DNA from 2 places in the Virgibacillus sp. M23 genome. Region 1 is predicted to be linked to the other one. Evidence: a T-box and tRNA genes for the amino acid it is inferred to sense, from the RefSeq annotation. Region 1 holds a T-box; the other holds one or more tRNA genes.
What was found. The T-box of region 1 lies ahead of tyrS (tyrosine--tRNA ligase). A T-box ahead of a tRNA ligase gene usually reads a tRNA of that ligase, here a tRNA-Tyr.
Positions count from the first base shown of each region.

Region 1 (3,542 bases):
AAATAGCTGCCGAAAAGAATTTCTCGACAGCTATTCAAACTAATCATTAATTTACAATACTTATTGCTTCTATTATTTTTTAAAACGTAATAAGAAAGTACTTTTTCTTTCCTCTGCGTATAACAGTAAATGTATCTTCAATACGATCATCCACTTGCAAGTCGTATTGCACGTCCTGCTGACGTTCCCCGTTGAGATAAATAGCACCATTCGCTATATCCTCACGTGCTTGTCGCTTTGATGGAGAGATTTTAGCAGCAACCAGTAGATCAACTAAATTCATATCTTTCGATTCTGCTTTATACGTTGGTACATCTTTAAATCCCTGTTTAATATCACTTGCTGTAAGTTGTTTTATATCTCCACTAAATAAAGATGCTGATATTTTTTGTGCTTGTTCTAATGCTTCTTTACTATGAACAATCAGCGTCATTTCCTCAGCTAACCGCTTATGAGCTACGCGCTTTTCTGGTTGCGTATTAATTTCGTCTTCCAGACTTGCAATTTCTTCTTCAGAAATAAATGTAAAATAGCGGAGAAACTTGATAACATCACGATCATCTGTATTTAACCAAAATTGATAAAATTCATATGGAGATGTTTTTTCTGGGTCAAGCCAGATTGCTCCTCCAGCTGTTTTACCAAATTTAGTACCATCCGCTTTCGTAATTAATGGAACAGTTAGTCCAAAAACATTTATTTCGTCATTTTCATTTTCTCTTGAACGACGAATTAGTTCCATTCCTGCGGTAATATTTCCCCATTGGTCACTTCCACCAATTTGTAACGTACATCCTTCTTCTTCATTTAATTTCATGTAATCCAGGGATTGCAGAATCATATAACTAAATTCTGTATACGAGATACCCTGTTCAATACGCGCAGATACCGATTCTTTTGCAAGCATGTAATTGATGCCAAAATGTTTACCAGCATCCCTTAAAAAGTCAATAACAGTCATACTTGCTAACCAATCATGATTATTTCTTGCAACTACTGGATTTTCTCCTTTGTCAAAATCAAGAATACGAGCAATTTGCTGTTTAATTTTTTCACTGTACCCTTTCACTACGTCGCTTTCATTTAGGGAACGCTCTGTATTACGTCCACTTGGATCTCCGATCATTCCCGTACCACCACCGATGAGAGCAATTGGACGATGTCCCGCCTTTTGGAATCTCTTTAGCATTGTAATTGGCACCAAGTGTCCAATATGCAAGCTATCACCAGTAGGATCGAACCCACAATATAATGTAACCTCATTTTCAGCTAGATGCTTTTGTAAACCATCTCTATCCGTTACTTGGTTAATAAGTCCTCTTGTTTCTAGATCCTGTAAAATATTCAATTCCTTCACACTCCATCATTTTTGTTTCTTTCTAGCTCAATATGCTTGTACTGCTTACTCCAATGAAAAAAATAAAAAAACTCCTCCCTCAAAAAGGGACGAGTTATATTCACACGCGGTACCACCCTTGTTGCAATTGCTTGCCACTTGGGATTGATAACGGTGTCGCCACCGTTTCTTTATTACACCATAAAGAAAATGCTCCAGAATGTAATTCATTTTACAAATATTCCTGACTTTCACCAACCGCCAGTTCTCTAAATAGGGATTTGTAAAACTACTTCGTTCTTTCTCAGCATCGTTTATCCTATTACTATATATTCATATCATATTCATTTCATAAAAGCAATAATAAATCAAAATTTAATATACCCTAAATAGTGAATATGCTATAATGAATAAGGAATTTAGGAGGTTTTGCCATGAATTTTAAAGAACGGCTTCATACATATTTTGAAAAAGCCAAATCTATTTGGAAAACGGGAAAAATCCAGACTACTTCACGTATTTCATATAGTGTCGTTTGGAATGTTATCCTATTTTTTCTTGTTATCGGCCTAATTGGTATGTTTTTTGCCGGTGGAGTGGGAGCAGGATATTTTGCTTCGCTAGTGAAGGATGAACCTGTCAGATCCTATGAAGTAATGAAACAGGATATATACAACTACGAAGAAACGTCCAAGCTGTACTTTGCAGGAGATAAATATTTTGGAGATGTCCGATCGGATCTTTATCGTGAAGAAACAACATTGGAGAACATCTCCCCTACTTTACTTGATGCTGTTATCGCTACAGAAGATGAATACTTTAAAGAGCATAAAGGAGTTGTCCCCAAAGCAATTTTACGTGCAGTATTACAAGAGGCACTTAATTCTAATGTAAAAACTGGTGGAAGTACGCTGACACAGCAGCTCATTAAAAATCAAATTTTAACAAATGAAGTATCGTTTGAACGTAAAGCAAAAGAAATCTTACTTGCACTCCGGCTAGAACGATTCTTTGAAAAGGATGAAATTTTAGAAGCATACTTAAATATTGTGCCATATGGTCGAGATGCATCCGGAAATAATATTGCAGGAGTTCAAACAGCTGCACAAGGTGTTTTTGGCGTAGACGCTAAGGATGTAAATCTAGCCCAAGCAGCTTATTTAGCAGGACTTCCACAAAGCCCCTCTGCCTATACTCCATTCACTAGCGATGGGAATTTAAAAGAGGGGAAAAGTTTAGAACGAGGCATCAATCGAATGAAGTCCGTACTTAACCGGATGTACGAATCAGAATATATTACAAAAAAAGCATATGAAGAGGCAATGGCTTATGATATAACTAAAGATTTCACAGGTAAATCAAAGTCACCAATTGAAAAATACCCGTACTTAACCTTTGAAGTTGAAAAAAGAGCCAAGGAAATTCTTACTACTCAACTTGCTAAACAAGATGGTTATACGGAAGAAGATCTTGCAAAAGATGATGATCTCGAAAAAGAATATCAATCGATCGCTTCAAGAAATCTACGCGTGAACGGCTATCATATCCATACAACAATTAATAAAGAGATTTATGAAGAGTGGCAGGATATCGTAAAAAATTATCAGTACTATGGACCTGATCGTACATTTACGAAAACCGTTGATGGAGAAACTGTAGAGGTTACGGAAAAAGTACAAACTGGTGGCATGTTAATCGAAAATAGTTCTGGTAAAATTATTAGTTTTGTTGGTGGTCGTGAATTTGGCCAAGATAGTCAATACAATTATGCAACGTTGGCTACCCGTTCACCAGGAAGTACGATAAAACCAATACTTGACTATGCACCAGCAATGGAAGAAGGTAAAATCCAGCCTGGTAGCGTATTAGCAGATATAAGAAAACCATTACCAGGTTGGCCAGCTGGCAAGCCAGGAAACTATGGAGGGGGCTTTCATGGAATTGTTTCAGCAAGAACTGCATTGGCTCAGTCCTACAACATTCCTGCGGCGGAAGTCTATTCCAAAATACTGCATTTAAATCCCGCAAAAAAATATTTAGAAAAAATGGGGATTACCACACTGAAAGAAATAGATTATACAGGTCCTGCCGCGTCAATAGGGACGATGGATGTATCGGTTGAAGAGAATGTTAATGCGTTCGCAACCTTAGGAAACAATGGCAAGTTCGCAGATGCTTACATGATAGAAAAAATCACGACAAATGA
Region 1 covers NZ_JAWDHA010000016.1:67,298-70,839, forward strand. Annotated here, with positions in the region: gene tyrS (tyrosine--tRNA ligase) at 80-1,348, opposite strand; T-box leader at 1,440-1,651, opposite strand; gene RVS70_RS08810 (transglycosylase domain-containing protein) at 1,771-3,542, shown strand, end outside.

Region 2 (3,542 bases), on a different contig from region 1:
ATCATATCTTATGAAAAGGTATGGAAAGTGTGACAAATGCCTATATTGCTTACAACTAAAATTATGAGAAGCTTGCGAGAAAGAATACAAATGACATAGCGTTATGATGAATTAACGAAAGTATGGAACGTGATAGGGTGGCTATAGAAGTAATTCAAGCTAACAGGTAGGAATAAGTTTGATATAGTAGCCTAGCCATCGGTGTTCGTTTAGAAGGTAAATGACCATGTCTATAGGGTGATTGTTAATAATTTTTCTTTTGACATAAACAAAGGACGTACACGAATGCACGTCCCACTACTAACCGCCAATAATATGGTATCCAGAATCAACATGAAGAACTTCTCCGGTAATACCTCGGGAAAGTTCACTCATAAAGAATAGTGTAGCATCTCCAACTTGATCCTGATCCACATTTTTTCGAAGAGGAGCTTTTTCTTCGATCATCCCTAATTTTTCGTTGAAACCAGACACTCCTTTGGCTGATAGTGTACGAATTGGTCCGGCAGATACTGCATTAACTCGAACACCATATTTACCCATATCTTCAGCTAAATATCGCACGCTTGCTTCTAGAGAGGCCTTGGCAACACCCATAACATTATAGTTTGGAATAACCCTTTCTGCACCAAGATAAGTTTGTGTAACAATACTTCCACCCTCTGTCATTAGGTCCTTTGCGGCTTTTGTTACAGCTACTAAGGAATAAGCACTAATTTCCTGAGCTAGTAAAAAGCCATCTCGTGATGTGTCTGCATACTCACCTTGTAATTCCTCTCTGTTAGCAAAGGCTACTGAATGAACGACTCCATGAATGGTTCCAATCTTTTCTTTTATGGTAGAAAAAGCTTCAGTAATGCTCTCGTCATTAGCTACATCACAGGATACAATCAACTTAGCTGTAATATCATGCTTATCAAGAAGCTTTGTCAATTTCTTGTAAGAACGATCTTGTCTATATGTAAATATTAGATTTGCTCCTGCTTTATGTAAGGATGATGTTATTCCCCATGCGATGCTTCGTTCACTTGCAACACCCATGATAACAATGTTTTTTCCCTCTAATAAATTCGTCATCAAAGTACCTCCATAATAATTCTTTTGTACATTATAACCTATCCCATAAATTGAAAGAAAGTCTTATCTATTGTATCATAGGACACTTCGTAATAAATTGCATCAAACCTTTGATCTTGTAGGGGTTGAAACGAAAAAATAAAAAAAATTAAATTCCCCCTTTACAAACCATTCATATCTGGGTATAATGAAATTCGTTGGTTTACGACAGAGTTTAACAAAATTCGTTGTAACATATGCCAAATAAATGTTTGGCCCGTTGGTCAAGTGGTTAAGACACCGCCCTTTCACGGCGGTAACACGGGTTCGAATCCCGTACGGGTCACCAATATTATTTTAATATACGAGTGGTTTTGGAGGATTAGCTCAGCTGGGAGAGCACTTGCCTTACAAGCAAGGGGTCGCAGGTTCGAGCCCTGCATCCTCCACCATAAAGCCGGCCTAGCTCAACTGGTAGAGCAACTGACTTGTAATCAGTAGGTTGGGGGTTCAAGTCCTCTGGCCGGCACCATTTTTTACAAACCATGAATAAATTATAATATATAGTTAACAATATGGAGGGGTAGCGAAGTGGCTAAACGCGGCGGACTGTAAATCCGCTCCCTCAGGGTTCGGCAGTTCGAATCTGCCCCCCTCCACCATTTTTATTGTTGGGCTATAGCCAAGCGGTAAGGCATCGGGTTTTGATCCCGTGTACCCCAGGTTCGAATCCTGGTAGCCCAGCCATTTTTTTATTTATGGGTCTTTTTTTAAGAAGAGCCCTATTTTTTTGATGAATGAATTTTTCAACACGAGCCATTAGCTGGCCGCAAGCATCAGCGAATTAACTACTAGATGCAGGCCTGCGAGGAGTGTGGCATCAGCGAGTTGTCATTCAACACGGCGAGCACCATTTTTTGTCAAGCTAAAGCTTAACGTATAAATTATTATTTTCAACACGAGCCATTAGCTCAGTCGGTAGAGCATCTGACTTTTAATCAGAGGGTCGGAGGTTCGAATCCTCCATGGCTCATTTATATTAATAGTATAGAAACGTCATATAAAAGGTGGGATAAACAAGGTCGTTATGGAATGTAGCAGCCTTGTTTATTTGCATTTTAGAGTGATTTTTTACATAATAGTAACAGTTATTTTTTTATACATAGCATGGTATTATGATATCATGTTTTCTTGAGTGAAAGTCCTTAAAGAGAGACAACATTTTCTAATGAAAAATGGTACAATCGTGATATAATTTTACTATAGATAATGCCTGATAATAATTTATTCCGTACGAATTTCTATATACAACAATTAAAAGGATGATAGGCAATGGAGACCTCCAGAATTCCTGGTTTTTATAAGAAGTCGGTGGAAGAACGCAGAGATTTGCTGAGAGACATGCATGGGTTGACAGATCAAGATATAAATACCTTAGCTGAGAAGGAAGCGTTATCCCCTGATACAGCTGATAAGATGATTGAAAACGTTATTGGTACTTTTCCCCTTCCGTTAGGATTAGGATTGAATTTCTTAATTAATGGGAAAGAATATGTAGTACCAATGGCGATTGAAGAACCTTCTGTTGTTGCTTCTGCTAGCCATATTGGGAAAGTAGTGAGAGAAGCAGGAGGTTTTACAACTGAAGCAACAGAGAGAGTCATGATCGGACAAATTCAGGTTGTTGGATGCCCAGATTTGCAACAAGCTAAAGATAAATTGGTAGCAAAGAAAGATGTACTAATTGAAAATGCTAATGCTGCTTACCCAAGTATTGTGGCAAGAGGCGGTGGTGCAGAAGACCTTGAAGTACGCATACTAAATGAAGAATCCAACTCAGCTTATCAGCAAATGCTTATATTGCATTTATATATTAATACATGTGATGCAATGGGAGCGAATATTATAAATACCATGGTTGAATCGTTAGCTCCGATGGTTGAAGAATTAACACAGGGCAAAGTTTATTTGCGTATTTTGTCTAATTTTGCGGATAAATGCTTAGCACGCGCAAAGTGTGTTATTCCTCCTGAGCTTTTAAGAACTGGTGATTTTTCTGGTGAGGTAGTAAGAGATGGTATAGTAAGCGCCTATGAGTTTGCTGCTTCTGATCCCTACCGAGCAGTAACGCATAATAAAGGAATTATGAACGGTATCGATCCAATTGTAATTGCAACCGGAAATGATTGGCGGGCTGTCGAAGCTGGCGCTCATGCTTATGCGTCTCGAAATGGCCAATATGGTTCAATGACAACGTGGTCGGTTGATAAGTCTGGAAACCTTGTCGGTGACTTAGAATTGCCAATGTCAGTAGGAACGGTAGGAGGATCTATTCGTGTTCATCCTATTGCAAAAATTGCCCATAATATCTTAAATGTTGAATCTGCCCAAGAACTAGCACAGGTAATAGTAGCCGTTGGTTTGGCACAGAATCTAGGTGCGCTAAAAGCATTAGTTACAGATGGTATACAAAAAGGCCATATGGC
Region 2 covers NZ_JAWDHA010000066.1:16,503-20,044, forward strand. Annotated here, with positions in the region: gene fabI (enoyl-ACP reductase FabI) at 301-1,077, opposite strand; tRNA gene RVS70_RS18545 (tRNA-Glu) at 1,331-1,405, shown strand; tRNA gene RVS70_RS18550 (tRNA-Val) at 1,433-1,508, shown strand; tRNA gene RVS70_RS18555 (tRNA-Thr) at 1,513-1,588, shown strand; tRNA gene RVS70_RS18560 (tRNA-Tyr) at 1,634-1,718, shown strand; tRNA gene RVS70_RS18565 (tRNA-Gln) at 1,729-1,803, shown strand; tRNA gene RVS70_RS18570 (tRNA-Lys) at 2,017-2,089, shown strand; gene RVS70_RS18575 (hydroxymethylglutaryl-CoA reductase, degradative) at 2,389-3,542, shown strand, end outside.
Region 2: it has a tRNA-Tyr gene. The T-box ahead of tyrS (tyrosine--tRNA ligase) is inferred to sense a tRNA for this amino acid. The anticodon was not compared.